Regions from separate parts of the Paenibacillus sp. FSL H8-0260 genome, predicted to be linked through region 1. Evidence: riboswitches for the same ligand, from Rfam matches in the RefSeq annotation. Region 1 holds a riboswitch; each other region holds the start of a gene.
The links. Region 1 has a riboswitch for cyclic di-GMP ahead of MHI51_RS04985 (glycosyl hydrolase). Riboswitches for the same ligand answer to the same signal wherever they lie in the genome.
Positions count from the first base shown of each region.

Region 2: it holds a riboswitch for cyclic di-GMP, as region 1 does, so the genes downstream of both, MHI51_RS02605 (choice-of-anchor A family protein) here and MHI51_RS04985 (glycosyl hydrolase) in region 1, are expected to answer to the same signal.
Region 3: it holds a riboswitch for cyclic di-GMP, as region 1 does, so the genes downstream of both, MHI51_RS02085 (anti-repressor SinI family protein) here and MHI51_RS04985 (glycosyl hydrolase) in region 1, are expected to answer to the same signal.

Region 1 is NZ_CP150298.1:1,166,375-1,171,647, reverse strand. Features, by position in the region: gene MHI51_RS04990 (glycosyl hydrolase) at 1-88, opposite strand, end outside; gene MHI51_RS04985 (glycosyl hydrolase) at 240-1,790, opposite strand; cyclic di-GMP riboswitch class I at 1,803-1,882, opposite strand; gene MHI51_RS04980 (sugar phosphate nucleotidyltransferase) at 2,019-3,392, opposite strand; gene MHI51_RS04975 (UDP-glucose/GDP-mannose dehydrogenase family protein) at 4,132-5,273, opposite strand, start outside.
Region 2 is NZ_CP150298.1:588,929-594,201, reverse strand. Features, by position in the region: gene MHI51_RS02605 (choice-of-anchor A family protein) at 1-2,178, opposite strand, end outside; cyclic di-GMP riboswitch class I at 2,287-2,377, opposite strand; gene MHI51_RS02600 (hypothetical protein) at 2,873-3,265, shown strand; gene MHI51_RS02595 (ASCH domain-containing protein) at 3,465-3,878, opposite strand; gene MHI51_RS02590 (DUF3221 domain-containing protein) at 4,230-4,574, shown strand; gene MHI51_RS02585 (hypothetical protein) at 5,077-5,273, shown strand, end outside.
Region 3 is NZ_CP150298.1:471,015-476,287, reverse strand. Features, by position in the region: gene MHI51_RS02095 (TasA family protein) at 67-675, shown strand; gene MHI51_RS02090 (helix-turn-helix domain-containing protein) at 845-1,174, shown strand; gene MHI51_RS02085 (anti-repressor SinI family protein) at 1,282-1,437, opposite strand; cyclic di-GMP riboswitch class I at 1,465-1,549, opposite strand; gene MHI51_RS02080 (2-oxoglutarate dehydrogenase E1 component) at 2,020-4,887, shown strand; gene odhB (2-oxoglutarate dehydrogenase complex dihydrolipoyllysine-residue succinyltransferase) at 4,940-5,273, shown strand, end outside.

The sequences.
Region 1 (5,273 bases):
TAACCTCTCCCCAAGGCAGCAAGGAAAAAATAATAAACACCGGTAACATAGTAAACAACAATCTGTTTTTCTTATAATATTTACGCAAATAAATCCTCCTTTCGGTAGCTGTACTGCCTCCACAGGTGTTAAAAACATACCTGTTATCGGACAATCGTCTTCTGACCTAATGAGGACTATAGCTTAGTAGCTCTGCAATAACGCAGAGCCACTAAGGATCGACCTTTAATTTTCATCAATCAGGAGACATCCGGAAGAAAAAGTGCACTTGCTGGAACTGTCTCTTTAGCTTGACTAGCACTTTCCCACATCAAGCGGACTCTCGCATCGCCTTCATTCTCGTAATACTCCACCTTGATATCATATAGCTGGCCAGCCTTCAGCGTTATAGTGCCCTTACGCTCAGTACCACTTTGCTTAGTCCAACTATCAATCACAGATTCCCCATTCACCCAGACACGGATACCATCATCTGAGGTAGTGTAAAATGTATATTGCTCATTATATAATGGCTTGATTTTACCGCTCCAACGTATGGAGAACCGATCAATCCCGAGGGCGGCATCCGGCGAGCCTTGCCGCCAATTGAAATCGATTATTGCATCAGTTCTGTTAAGAGCTGCTGCTCCCGACAACTGCATGTTGTTGTAATACTCTCCTGCAAGCCCCTTCGCGAGAGGAATTGCTGCCTCCCCCTCTTCTTCGGAAGGTGCCGGCGCTGGTGCGGCGCTAGGTGTCGGTGCCAGACCAGTATTTAATTTATCTCTGGTCAGGGTATAGTTGCTATTCATAAATGTTTTGATTGTGTCTGCACTGTTATTCTCGTAAAGCATTTTTCCCCAGCTCATCATATACGTCCATTTATTTTGCGATTGCTGAAGCTTCTCCAGATTAGGCATTTCACCATTCTCCCCGATCGCAATCGGTTTGCCTGCGGCTAGACTCAATAAGCTGTCATAGTATTTTTGCTGGTAATCATTTTCGTATATATCTGCTGCCAGAATATCTACTTTATCAGCACCTGGATAAGTTAGCGCATAAGGATCTGACCAAACATTGGGAGCATTCGGACTCCATACCCATAACAAATTATTTAATTTATGAACGTTAACAAAACGGTCATACATAATATTCCATAGTTTAGAAAAGTTATTTTTCTTCCCCCACCAGAACCAGTTCCCGTTCATTTCATGATAGGGTCTCCAAAGCACCGGAACGTTGGCATCGCGCAAGCTTTTTAAAGAGACGGCCACCTTATCAAGCTCAGCGATCAGATTGTTATATTGCTTGGTACCCGGTGTAACGTAACTATCGAACTCACTCTGGCTAAGTGTTTTTTTCACATTATCCCAGTCATAAGAGGTGCCCGGCAGGTTAGCATGAAAAGTCATAGCTACGATCCCGCCCGCTTTATTCCAGTTGATGGCGCTGTTCACCACATTTTGACGTTGCCAAGCCATCGTTGCTTCGGACTGACCACTGATCGCACCCATTTCATAACCGTGAAGAGCCGCATATTGTCCGCTGGTTCCCTTCAGCATATTGTTAATTTCATCTGGACTTTCTAAATAGTCATGTTGACCGGCAATAATACCTTTTCCTGAGATCGAGTAAAAATAGTTAAGCAGCTTTACGGCTTCAGGTGAGGCACCTGGGGTAACTGGCGTTCCAGAATTTGAAGCAGCTATGACAACAGACGGCGAAATTCCAACAGCAAGCGGAAGTGCAGTCAGAAACAGGACGAGTGACAGAAATGCACCAAACAATCGATACGTACGGTAAGCTTTCAAAATAATCTCCCTTTCGGTAGCCAGGCTGCCACTCTTTCGAAGGCCCTATAGCTTTGCGTCCCTACCTTTCGATAGGTTTGCCTTTTCAATTTAAGAGAAATAATCTCTCTTACCGTAAGTATCGACGACAATTAATGATATATTTAGTGTTTTTATGACTTTTTTTGATAATTGAGTCAATTTACCTGTTTCAAGAAATTTTGAATTGGTTAAATAGATAGGTTAGACCTATGAAATGAATTGTTGTAGTTCTATATCATTCCAGTCTAAAGTAATACGTATGTTATCTTCTTCTACTAATTCAGACCCCGTCTGTACCTCTATAAACTCAACATCCGTCAAAGCAAGGATCGCGTGCTTCGTTCCTTCCGGTATACGTACCACGTCCCCAGCCTTCACATTATGTTTTTTCTCATTCAGCACAATACTTGCTTCGCCGCTGACGATTGTCCAAATTTCACTACGCTTGCGATGTAATTGATAGCTGATATTATTCCCCTCGGATATAAAAATCCGTTTGGTCAGCACTTCATTGCCTTCATCATATTTCACATAATCAATAACTTTGTAATGACCCCAACGGCGTTCCTCGTACATCGGTCTTTGTTCAAAGGTCTTCAGCACTTCTTTAATCCGTGGGCTCTCAGCTTTATGGGTAACTAGAATCCCATCCGGGCTAGCCGCAATGATCAGATCCTTCGCACCAATTACCGTAATCGGAATGTCCAGCTCATTAATCAAGCAAGTCCCCTCAGAATCCGCCGTCACAAAACCTTTTCCTACATGCTTGCTGCTCATTTCCTCTGTCAGCGTATTCCACGTTCCAAGATCCTTCCAGAATCCATCATACGGCTGCACCACAATATGTTCTTCTTTCTCCACCACTTCATAATCAAAACTGATGGAAGACAATAGCTTATACTGCTTCTGCAATTCTTCATATCCTAAAGGCAACCCTTTACGCTGCAAAATATCTAACAAGTACCCTAAGCGGAAGGCAAACACTCCGCAATTCCACAAGGCATTTTGCTCGATGAGCTGTTCTGCTTGTATGCGGTCAGGTTTCTCTTGAAAGTGACTCACCTTCATAAAACCATTTTCCCCCGCCTCTTCGGTGGTAGGAATAATATATCCGTATTTCTCTGAGGCATGTTCAGGAACAACACCCATAAGAGCCAGATTTGCTCCACTTTCCAGCATGGTCCCCTCAAGCATAGCTATGGTATCGAAAAAAGATGCTTCTACATAAGGGTCAACAGGCAATATTGCTACCGTCTCCGCTGGAGAAACACCTGCCACTGAATAAAGATAGGTAGCTGTTAAGGCGATAGCCGGAAAAGTATCCCGACGCTCCGGTTCAACGATAATCGGCACATGACTTCCCAGTTGGCTTTGTATCATTTCTACTTGGCCACGGCCGGTGGCCAGATAAGATGATTCTGCCATCCCTGCTTCCTCCAGCTGTCTCCAGACACGTTGTACCATGGATTCTGGTTCACCTTGAGGGCTTTCAAGTACCTTTAGAAATTGCTTTGAACGTGAGTCGTTGGACAACGGCCATAACCGTTTACCTGAACCGCCTGATAGAAGTACCATTTTCATAGAATGAACCCTCCTTGAATTATGGAAATCGAGCATATTTGAATTGTTATCAAAACGTCAGCTTCCACTTAGCCTTATTTCGAGCGGATGCACTAAAAAAATTTGTTAGGTAGAAACCACTCCAAGGGATTTTGGACTTCCGATCGCTGTTATCCTCAGATTTCCTTATTGAACCGCTTCTCGCGGTAGAAATCCGAGGATAGCATATGCTTTTGAAGCTAGCTTTCCTACGGAAATCTTTCGGGCGAACACTCCGTTTCTACAATTCCAAATTCCCTTTCCGTTCTTAACCTAACCAACTTCTTCTTAATACTTGATCCGTGCGTACCGGGCTGTACCAGCCGGAAGCAAGCACGTTTTTCTAAAGATTTGCTTCTGCTCCGGGGGAGGCAGCTGCAACTGCAAGAACAACTGCAAGAACAACTGCAACTACAAGAGCAAGACTAGTTGCCACCACAGAGACAGAGACAATGACAACTACAAATGCTACTGCGGTATATAATCAGAGTACCTAACTTTATAAATTGCTTAGAAACTTAAGATAAGGGAACGGAGTGACGGAGGGGAATTTTGGAACTGTAAGAGCGATAGCGTCCGCCTTTGTCTGCGGATTTCTACCGCTATCAGCGGTTAAAATCAGGAAATCTGCAGACAACAGCGGCTGGAAGTCCAAACATTCTCTGGAGTCACGGCTCATCCCTAAATAGAAAAAACACATGTTCAATCAATATAACTTAGATTAAACCGCTCCAGCTACACTAGCAGAATAACCGCTCAATCCACCCATCTGCGGGCGACCGACAGAATGATAAACGAGGCCGGTACCCTCGATTTGCTCCTTGGAATACACGTTGCGTCCATCAATCAGCACCCCATTGCGCATGCTTTTCGCCAGCTGATGCAGATCAATGTCCTTCAGTAGGCTCCAATCGGTCAAGAGGCATACGGCATCGCTGCCCTCAGCCGCCTCCTCTGGCAGATTGCACCAGCGAAGCTGCGGATGATCGTATTGCTGCCTGAAATTTGTAGCTGCGATTGGATCATATAGTTTGACTGTTGCCCCTTCAGCCACCAGTGCCTCAACAATCTCTCTGGCTGGAGCTTCGCGGACATCATCAGTGTTAGGCTTAAAAGCAAGCCCCCATATCCCAATTGTCGAACCGCGCAGGCTGCCAAGTGATTCATGCAGCTTGGAGATGATCATAAACCGTTGTCCCTTGTTCACTTCGACTACAGATTTCAATAATTTGAATTCGTAATCGACGTTGCCCGCAATTTGAATGAGTGCATTAGTGTCTTTCGGGAAACAGGAGCCTCCATAACCGATGCCAGCCTGCAGGAAGGATGACCCGATTCTTTGGTCCATACCCATTCCTTGTGCTACCTCGGTTACATCAGCTCCCACTTTTTCACAAATATTGGCGATCTCATTAATAAAAGAAATCTTCGTGGCCAAAAATGCATTCGAAGCATATTTGATCATTTCAGCACTGCGTATATCTGTTACAAATACATTTTCTGTGAAACCCTTATGAAGCTCGCGCATCGTTGGTTCCAGCTCTGGATTATCAAGGCCAATGATAATTCTATCAGGATGGAGGGTATCGCGAATCGCTGACCCTTCACGTAAAAACTCAGGTGCAGACACGATATCAAAAGAATGTTGGGTATACTTAGAGATCATTTGAGAGATTTTTTCATTTGTTCCTACTGGAACTGTAGATTTAGTCATTATAATTTTGTGCCCTTCCATCGCTTTGGCGATTTCAGCGGCTGCACCCTCAATGTAGGTTAAGTCTGCTTCACCGTTAGGCAATGATGGCGTACCTACAGCAAGAATGATAATATCTGAACGGCGCACCGACGCTTGAAGATCTGCAG
Region 2 (5,273 bases), 580 kb from region 1:
TACGATGATTTCATCAGGTGTTGGTGTTGGCGTTGGTGTCACTGCCGGTACCGGACCTAATGGGATCTCATCATCATCAACAAGTACTTCTGTGCTATTCGACGGTGTTGGTACTGGCGCTGGTGTCGGCGAAGCTACAGGCCCAAGCGGCACAGGATCTTCTGCAAGAACTATAGTGCCAATTACGGATGATGGCGTTGGTGTCGGGAACACCGAAGTCTCTGGTGTCGACGTTGGTGTTGCTTCAGGCGTTACCGTCGGTGTTGGTGTTGCCTCAGGCGTTACCGTCGGTGTCGGTGTTGCCTCTGGTGTTACCGTCGGTGTCGGTGTTGCCTCAGGCGTTACCGTCGGCGTTGGTGTTGGTGTTGGCGTCACTGTCGGCGTTGGTGTTGGTGTCGGCGTTGGTGTTGGTGTCACTGTCGGCGTTGGTGTCGGCGTTGGTGTCACTGTCGGCGTTGGTGTCGGCGTTGGTGTCACTGTCGGCGTTGGTGTTGGTGTCGGCGTCACTGTCGGCGTTGGTGCCGGTGTTGGCGTCGGCGTTGGTGTTGGTGTCGGCGTCACTGTGGGCGTCGGTGTTGGTGTCGGCGTTGGCGTTGGTGTCGGCGTCGGCGTCACTGTCGGCGTTGGTGTCGGTGTTGGCGTCACTGTCGGCGTTGGCGTCGGTGTCACTGTCGGCGTCGGTGTTGGCGTCGGTGTTGGTGTCGGCGTTGGTGTCACTGTCGGCGTCGGCGTTGGTGTTGGTGTTGGCGTTGGTGTTGGTGTCACTGTCGGCGTCGGCGTTGGTGTCACTGTCGGCGTTGGCGTTGGTGTCACTGTCGGCGTTGGCGTTGGCGTTGGTGTCACTGTCGGCGTCGGCGTTGGTGTTGGCGTTGGTGTCACTGTCGGCGTTGGCGTTGGCGTCGGTGTCGGCGTTGGTGTTGGCGTTGGTGTCACTGTCGGCGTTGGCGTTGGCTTCGGTGTCGGCGTTGGCGTCGGCGTTGGTGTTGGTGTCGGTGTTGGCGTCACTGTCGGCGTTGGTGTTGGCGTCGGACATGGTGTTGGCGTCGGTGTCGGCGTTGGTGTCGCTGTCGGTGTTGGTGTTGGTGTCACTGTCGGTGTTGGTGTCGGCGTTGGTGTCACTGTCGGCGTCGGCGTTGGTGTCACTGTCGGCGTTGGCGTTGGTGTTGGCGTTGGTGTCACTGTCGGCGTTGGCGTTGGCGTCGGCGTTGGCGTCGGTGTCGGCGTTGGTGTCGGCGTTGGTGTCGGCGTTGGTGTCACTGTTGGCGTTGGTGTCGGTGTTGGCGTCACTGTCGGCGTTGGTGTCGGTGTTGGTCCAGGTTCATCACCATCGTATGGATAGTGGTGAAATTCACCACCACCAGTACCTTTGAGTGAAGCCGCCACTAAAGTACCGTTAATCTGACCATTAATAAAATCAACATGAGCATAGGGGGCAAGTATGCTTCCCATTACACCTATGCCTGCCATATCAAGATACGCAGCTTGGCTAAAGTTAAGCAAAATTTTCTTGCTGTTCAACACGTTATTAGGTAGAAATCCGAAGTTTTTCATTTTTACGTTAGAACCATCAATATTAATAATTGCAGTAGATCCTGAAGGAACATTTATTGTAATTCCGTAGGTATTAGAGACGTTATCTCCTGAAACATTAAAAACATTGACCGCAGGATCTGTACCTGTCAGGATAAGGCTGCCATATTGGTACACTGTTGTTCCATTCGCCGGCAATGCTGCAAGTTCTGCTGATTTGTCCTTCAAAGACTGACCTACTGCTGAAAAGTCAATCGTACTCCCCTGTCTTTTTGTACCACCCTTGAGGAGCGTTACATTCCCTGAAAAATCTCCCCCGTGCACGATATTCCCATAAACAGTACCTCCGTTGAAAGTAAGATTCCCTCCAACAACAAGTGTGTCAGTCAGGGAAACCTCTGCAGCGGTCAACCTATCTCCAACACTATAGTTGGTTAAGTTAACGTTACCTCCAGCAGCAAACCTTCCTTCCGTATCCGAAACTGTTGTTATATCCCCTAGAATAAACACGTTGTAGACCGCTGCAATTCCCAATGTAGAAGAACTACTAGCTCCAGCAACTCCAGCTCCCAATGAGGAAAGCCCACTACCTACCGTCAAAATCCCAGCTAATACAAGCGAGAGTAACGGTTTTATTCTTCTTTTCAAATGGCACACCTCCTAAAACTATGATTTATATTAATCAGAATAATTACCAGAAACTCTAAAGGACCTAACAACAAAAAAGACCGCCAAAAAGAAGTGAAATTCCCTTCTCATGGCAGTCGGACGGTCATTGTGCCTTTAAGACACTTTAGACTCCTGGACTTTGCGTCCCGCCCTTTCAGACGGTTTGCTATTATCATGACTATATATATGTATTACACTGCAAGTCCAGAACTGGTAGCTGAAGCATTCTATCCAATAACAGTCTATGACTTTTAATACTTTTGAATTAATAACAGTTTAGCGCCCGACACCCACAATTGTCAATCAATTCCTTTCGATAATTCCCCGCATTAGTACCACACAAAAAAAGCGCCTGAAGGCGCTTCGCATAAGGTTTTTCATTAAATTTTAAAGTAACTGTATATAGCCCAATATGGATATCCATAAGGGAATACTCAGAATTAAACCAAAAAACAATCCACGCTGGAGGCTGCCCTCTTTTTCCATCATAATTCTCCTTTATTTGCGTTCGATACATTAATTTTTATTATTACAATTTTTAATATAATTTATTCTTCGTTATTTAGTTGTGAATTTAATCACATTGGATAAGCTGTTTAGAAATACCATTGATTATTTTTGGAATATCGGGGTAGAATACGAATATACGTTCCTATTAGAGGTGATGAGATTCATGCATAGAGCAGAAAGCAGGGACAACATGCTGGTGAAATCTTATTTATTGCTTCCGATGATTTTATCAGCTTTCGAACGGGACTCCGCCATTTTATCTACACACTTACGAACACCCGCCCCTTATCTGGAGGTGCTTGGAACAGCTGCTGCAGTAGCTACAACAGATCTAAGGGATGTTCGTGCAGAAATGAGAAGACGGGGAATCAAGGTGTATGAGCAAAACAGACTTAATACTGGAATTGAAGCCAAGTATATATGTCGTGGCTATCATGAACGAATGCTGCTGTTGAATGACATTGTTGCGGCTCAAGCTGCCATCCATATGCGCAGATACCTAGGGCTGGATATTTCATCTTTTAAGAGTTACGAAGAACAGTACCAGATTAAGTAAAGCTGTATAGAAGCCGCTGCGCTCTCTCCCCCCAATCAATTAGTGAACAAAAAAATAGGCCTTACCATGGGAGTTGGCAAGACCTGAGAGAGATATACCACAAAACACTGGGGGGTGTTTGGTGTCTCTAATATATACCTCGAACCTGAAAAATAGCTGATAGGCACATAAAAATTACATTAAAAATATTGTTCGCCGTTCAGAAGTGATTAGAGTGCTCCCACAAGCTTAGCCGACCTTTAGCTGGAATTGGATGGCTTAATGGATGAACCCCTTCAAGCTTCCAGGCAAACCGTCCTTCACTATAGTCGCCAAAATCATATTCATTCCCATTGATCCATTCCCTTAAATCCACCTCTGGAGTAACCACATAACATCCCGCGAGCTGACCTGTAGCAATAATAGCTCCTGTCGGCAAATTATTCGCTGTATAGCCATGTTTCGCCAATACTGATTTGTACGGTTCCTGTTCACAAAACTTTTTGTCAATCCTCATTCCGGCATGGATGCCTAACTCGCCGCGGTAGGCTGTTCTCCATGAACGAGTTTCAAACTCTTTTTCACCAAGAGCAATTAAGGTCGCCCAAGGCTGCCGTATTGTTATACACCGCATGATATTTATCCCCTTTGTTTATGTTGGACGTTTGTCACGGATGCCACGGATCTCGATCTCGCGTTGTGTAATCTTGTTCACCTTGACCTGATAAATAATCCCAACCGTTTGGTCGATACTCATTTCCATCATTGATCGCCTCTAAAATAAGAACATTTATTTTTATTATATACAAACAAAAGTTCTTATGAAAATATCAATACTACAGACATTCACCTGTAACTCCCCAGAATCAATAAAGGTCGTCATAATGGAAAGGCTGCTGTTTATTCTTATATTGGTAATGTACTAAATGCTATGCCTGTGCAACCGATTTTAAACTAATGTCGTAACCACTGGAGGGGAAGGTCCATGATTCAAAAACCACGTACTACTATTAAATGGACTCTTATTTTTGTTTTTTTGTTATTCGTCACCGCCTGTAGTAAGAATAATGAAGTTTTGAAAGGAATTGTACACACAATAGATGTAGAAAATAAAAGAATTTTAGTAATTTCTGAATTAAAAGAAGAAGACTTGAACAAGGAATACAAGGAGATTCTCGAATCTAATGAGTACTCTCAAGCCATTTGGGTAAATAAAGTTGCACCTTCTAAATATAAAAAAGGCGATGAGATTAAAGTATTTTTTGAAGTAAGTGATGATTCATTCCCTGCACAAGTTACCGCCAAAAAGATCACCAAAATCAAGAATTGAGCAAAAAGAATAGAATCTACTATAAAGAAGCGGCGTCTCCAAAAGGGACGGCGCTTCTTTATAGTAGATTTAAAGAGAAATCAGAGTATATAATATGGAATATTATATACTCTCAACATCTCTGTTACGGGAATTTCCGAAGCAGAAATACCCTTCCGAATATTTACTATGAATAATCTATCCCGGACTAAACATTTACATAATCTGAATATAATAATTCCGGGACATTCTGTAAACGAAAAAAAGCTCACCAGCCGAAGCCAGTGGGCATAATCCCAAGCATTTGGGAGTTCACTCTTTGTTGGAATTACTGAAACCTTACGATGTAACAACTATAGGAGCTTATAACTTCAGGCAATGTACTATCTCCACAACAAGTAAGCTTTCAACAAGATGCAACAGACAACTATACTCATAATGGTTTCCCAATTAATTCTCCCTGTTCAAAAAGCATCTCAATCTGGTGAAATACTAATAACATTCAGTAGATTGGAGGTTTACCATGACAGAAATTGATGAGAGAAAATGGGGGCAGCAGGATCCTATCAAAGAACCACAAGATCGTTATGAACAGTTTTTAAAAGTTGTATCACTAACCTTTGTGAGTGTCACATTCACTATTATTTTCACTGAGATAAAAATGGGCAACTTTCCCCTTAAGCTCATTTTCTTTATTATTGGACAATTCCTCATTTATGG
Region 3 (5,273 bases), 700 kb from region 1:
AACCGGAAGATACAATATATAAATTTTATAAAAAATTCAAACACAAATTTGAGGAGGAATTTTATTATGGGTATCAAGAAAACATTGGGTCTTGGCGTAGCATCTGCAGCACTGGGTTTATCATTAATCGGCGGAGGAACCTTCGCATACTTTAGCGACACTGCGCAAAGCACAGCTACATTCGCAGCGGGCACGCTCGATCTGAACTCCGACCCTTCTGTCATCGTTAATATTCCTAACCTGAAACCAGGTGATACGGTAACTAAATCCTTCAAATTGAAAAACGATGGTTCGCTCGATATCGGATCTATTATTCTGAATACATCGACTCAAATCACGGATGCTAAAGGAGATAACTACCTGGATTTAGCCGAGTTCATTAAAGTTAAATTCCTTAGAAATAATGATAAAGGAGTACCTATCGTCTCTCCTGAAAATGTAGTTTATGAGACTACACTTGCTGCTTTAAAAAGTCAGCATCCGGATCTCGTAAAAAATACAGGTTGGGATCAACTCTTTACCGAAGCATCCGGTATTAAAGCCGGTACCAACGACAGCTTCTCCGTCCAATTCGAATTTGTGGAAAATAACCAAGATCAAAATATTTTCCAAGGCGATAGCTTAACACTGACTTGGGATTTCGTAGCTAAACAAGGTGCGAAAAAAGACTACTAAGATCAATAAAGTAATTTAATAAAATACTCGAAGAGCAGCAGATCCTGAATCCGGCCACGGATAAGCAGATTGCTGCTCTTCTCTTTACAATAAACTTTGTCCGATTTATTGATATTTGCTATACTAATAACAAAAATTACGGAGGGGCGTCAGCATAGTGCCACAGAATATGGGCCAACGTATCCAGCAGCTCCGCCTAGACAAGGGTTTCTCCCTATCTGAGCTTGCGGACAGAGCAGATGTGGCTAAGTCGTATCTTAGCAACGTGGAGAGAAACATCCAATCCAATCCATCCATCCAGTTTATCGAAAAAATCGCTGACGCGCTTCAGGTATCCATTCATGCCCTACTCTATGGAGAACCCAATGATGCAGAGGAATCACATTTAGATTCGGAATGGTTCCGATTGGTGCAGGAAGCTATGGACTCAGGCATTAGCAAACGCGAATTCAAAGAATTTCTGGACTATCAGAAATGGAAGCTCGATCAAAAGGATTAATACTTCCTACTAATCTGGTACGATCCTCTCTTCTACTAAATCATATCGAAAAAGGACACAGCGAAGAACCGCTGTGCCCTTTTTCGATATGTAACCCCTCTAATGTATTACTGCACGATCTGCACAGTTTTCTCATGAAAGAACTGGCGGATTTCATCTGCCTTAATGCCAGCCTTCTTAGCTGCTAATAATAAATGTACCCACTCTTGATCCAGATCAATAAACTGCTGTTCTCTGTTGCTACCCTGGTTGGACTTTTCCAAAAAATCTCCCCCTAAGATTTTACGTCCCCAGGCAATCCGGCTGTCATAGTATCTCTACCTTAGACCCGCGACTTTGTGCCCCTGCCTTTCGGCAAGTTTACCTTTTACTGGACCCTTTTCACGAAAGGATCTACTTAAAAAACTATAAAATTACTATCTGCAATAACATTATACAAAAAGAAAGCGGAAAAGTGTGTCGATTCCTGGTTACTTTCTATTTTAAAAACGAAAAATAAAAGATTTTTTTTCAAAGATCTTGTCCGATTATCACGATACTCGTCCGTTACATAAAATAAATTGTACTAGCAAAATAAATATTTACTGACCTAATAGTTAAAAATAAGGATAATAGAATCATTTTAATAGGCCTTTAGAATGGGTAATGAGAAGAAACACCCTTCTTTTCATTAGAACAAGCTAACCCATACCATTTTGCGAACGTATTGGACGAAAGAATGAATTGATTACAGTGGCCGAAAGTAGCACAATAAGATGAGAAATGAAACCGCAATCATCACAGCTCCAGTAAGCGTTGACACAAAATGTCACGTATGGAGTTCATCCGTTAAGGAGGATGTATTCATGGCAGCCAAAGAGCCCTATAACGAATCCATTTGGAGTAAGTATTACGGACCCAATTTAGGCTACATTCAAGAAAGATATGAACAGTTTGTGAAAGATCCCTCCACCGTAGAAAATAATTATCGCGAGCTTTTTACAAATTCGGGACCTCCTCCCCTAACTCCGGATAGCGAACCGGCTCCTCAGCCGCGCATCTCGGGAGACACCGAATGGCTTAGAAAAGCAGTAAGAGCTTCCAAGCTAATCGCCAATATTCGTATATATGGCCATATGGCCGCTGAAATTGATCCGCTGGTACGCGATCAGAATCCCATGGCAAAATATCTTGAGCTTGAAACCTATGGGCTGACCCGCGAAGACCTGATCGCACTGCCTGCCACGCTTATATGGGAAAATGCGCCGAATGATGTGCATACCGGATGGGATGCCGTGCAACGTATGCGTCAGGCATACACCAAGACTATCGCCTATGAATTCGGGCATGTGCATGAAGAAAAAGAACTGCAATGGCTAAATAGGCAGGCAGAATCCACCAGCTCACCAGCACCCCTAAATAATACAGAACGCAAAGAGCTCCTGAACCGCCTGATTCAGGTAGAGCAATTTGAAACCTTCCTCCACAAGACTTTTGTAGGTCAGAAGCGTTTCAGTCTTGAAGGCAATGATGCTCTTGTGCCGATGTTAGATGAAATCGTACGTGCTGCTGCACATGACGGTGCGGAGCATATTTTGATGGGCATGGCGCATCGCGGCCGCCTCAACGTTCTTGCACATATTTTGGGCAAACCTTATGATATCATATTTTCAGAGTTTCATCATTCTCCGAACAAGGAGCTTTTCCCTTCCGAAGGCTCCACAGGCATTAACTATGGTTGGACAGGTGATGTGAAATACCATCTCGGTGCAGACCGTGCTGTCCGTGAAGGAGAAACCGTACGCACAAGAATAACACTAGCGAATAACCCAAGTCACTTGGAATTCGTCAATCCTGTTGTGGAAGGTTTCACTCGTGCCGCACAAGAAGATCGGAGCACTGCAGGACTGCCGAAGATTGATACCAGTAAAGCTATGGCGGTGCTGATGCATGGCGATGCTGCTTTTCCAGGTGAAGGAATTGTTGCAGAAACGCTTAATATCGGCAAACTTCAAGGTTATCAAAATGGTGGGACGATCCATATCATTGTTAATAACCGAATTGGTTTTACGACTGAAAGTGAAGATTCCCGTTCTACGCATTATGCGAGTGACATCGCCAAAGGGTATGAAATCCCAATAGTCCATGTCAACGCTGATGACCCAGAAGCCTGCGTAGCAGCTGTACGTTTAGCTAGCGCATACCGCCATCAATTCAAAAAAGATTTCGTAATTGATCTCATCGGCTACCGCCGTCATGGTCACAACGAAATGGATGATCCTGAAACCACACAACCTATTGTCTACGGTAAGGTTCGCAATCATCCAACCGTCTACAAGGTCTATGCAGAGAGACTGAAAAACGAAAAGGTTCTTACCGCCGAAGACGTACAAAGGATGAATGCTGAAGCAGAAAGCGTATTGCAGCGTGCGTACGATACTATGAAGGAAGGCAATCATAAGAAAAAAGAACCCAAAGCCTTCATTCCTCTACAAACGGACCGCGCAGCGGCAAACACTACAGCGGTATCCATCTCCAGCCTGCAGGAGATCAATCGTGAACTGTTGACGGTTCCTGCTGGATTCCAGGTTTATCCGAAGCTGGAGCGCATTTTACAACGTCGTAAAGATGCACTGAATGAGGGTGAAAAGGTCGACTGGGCACTGGCTGAAACATTAGCCTTCGCTACCATTCTGAAAAATGGAACGCCCATCCGACTGAGCGGTCAAGATGCCCAGCGCGGAACCTTCGCACATCGCCATCTGGTGCTGCACGACAGTAAAACAGGAGATTTATTCTCTCCTCTGCATCAGCTAAGCGATTCCCGTGCCTCCTTTGGCGTATACAACAGTCCATTGTCAGAGGCATCAGTATTAGGCTTTGAATATGGTTATAATGTGTTTGCACCGGAAACCTTCGTAATCTGGGAAGCACAGTATGGTGATTTCGCCAATGCGGGTCAGGTTATTTTTGACCAGTTCATTGCCGCTGGACGCGCCAAATGGACACAGCGCAGCAATCTCGTCATCATGCTGCCGCATGGCTACGAAGGACAGGGACCTGAGCACTCCAGCGGTAGGCTGGAACGGTTCTTGCAGCTATCCGCTGAGGAGAACTGGACGGTCGCTAACCTGACTACCGCTTCGCAATATTTCCATCTGCTGCGGCGCCAAGCAGCGTTATGCGGGCAGGAAGATGCTAGACCGCTAGTCATTATGACGCCGAAAAGTCTCATTCGGAATACGCGCAGCACTTCTGCCGGAACCGAGCTGGCTTCAGGACAATTCAAGCCTGTATTAGCTGAATCTTTGCTTGGCCAGAAACCAAGTGAAGTTAAACGGCTCGTAGTCTGCAGCGGTAAAGTCGCTATCGACATCCAAACAGAACTGGAAGCAGCACCGGATAAGGATTGGTCATGGCTGCATGTTCTTCGCCTAGAGCAGCTTTATCCGTTCCCGGAACAAGAGTTAAGCGAACATTTAAACTCCTTCAGCTCCCTTCAGGAAATTGTCTGGGTGCAAGAAGAGCCGAAAAATATGGGCGGCTGGAGCTATAGTGAGCCTCGGTTACGCGCCATCGCACCGAAAAATGCCGGCGTAAGATATATCGGCCGTCCGGAACGTTCCAGCCCGGCCAGTGGTTATGCAGATGTGCATAGCTTCGAACAACGTAGAATTGTAACAGAAGCCCTAAAATCAAATTCGAACGTACAAGCGGCTGTACCGTCCTCTTAAGAGGACGGTATCACAATAGCGTAAACCATTATGTTTGGGGAGGAAACGGCCTGTGTCAGAAATCTTAGTACCCGATCTGGGAGAATCCATATCCGAAGGAACCATCTACAAATGGCTGGTTAAAGAAGGCGACACGGTAGGTCAAGGCGATGTGCTTGCTGAGCTGGAAACGGATAAAGTCAATCTGGAAATTAGTGCAGAGGTGGAGGGTGTCATCTCCACCATCCTGCGTCAAGCGGGCGAGAACGTAGCCGTTGGCGAAGCCATCGGTATCATTGGAGCCGCAAGCGGCAGTACGCCACGGGCCGCTGAAAGCGAAGCCGAAGCGCCTAAAGCGGCTCCGGCAGGCGGCAACGCAGTTGCAGCCGCCGCGCCTGTAGCTGCGC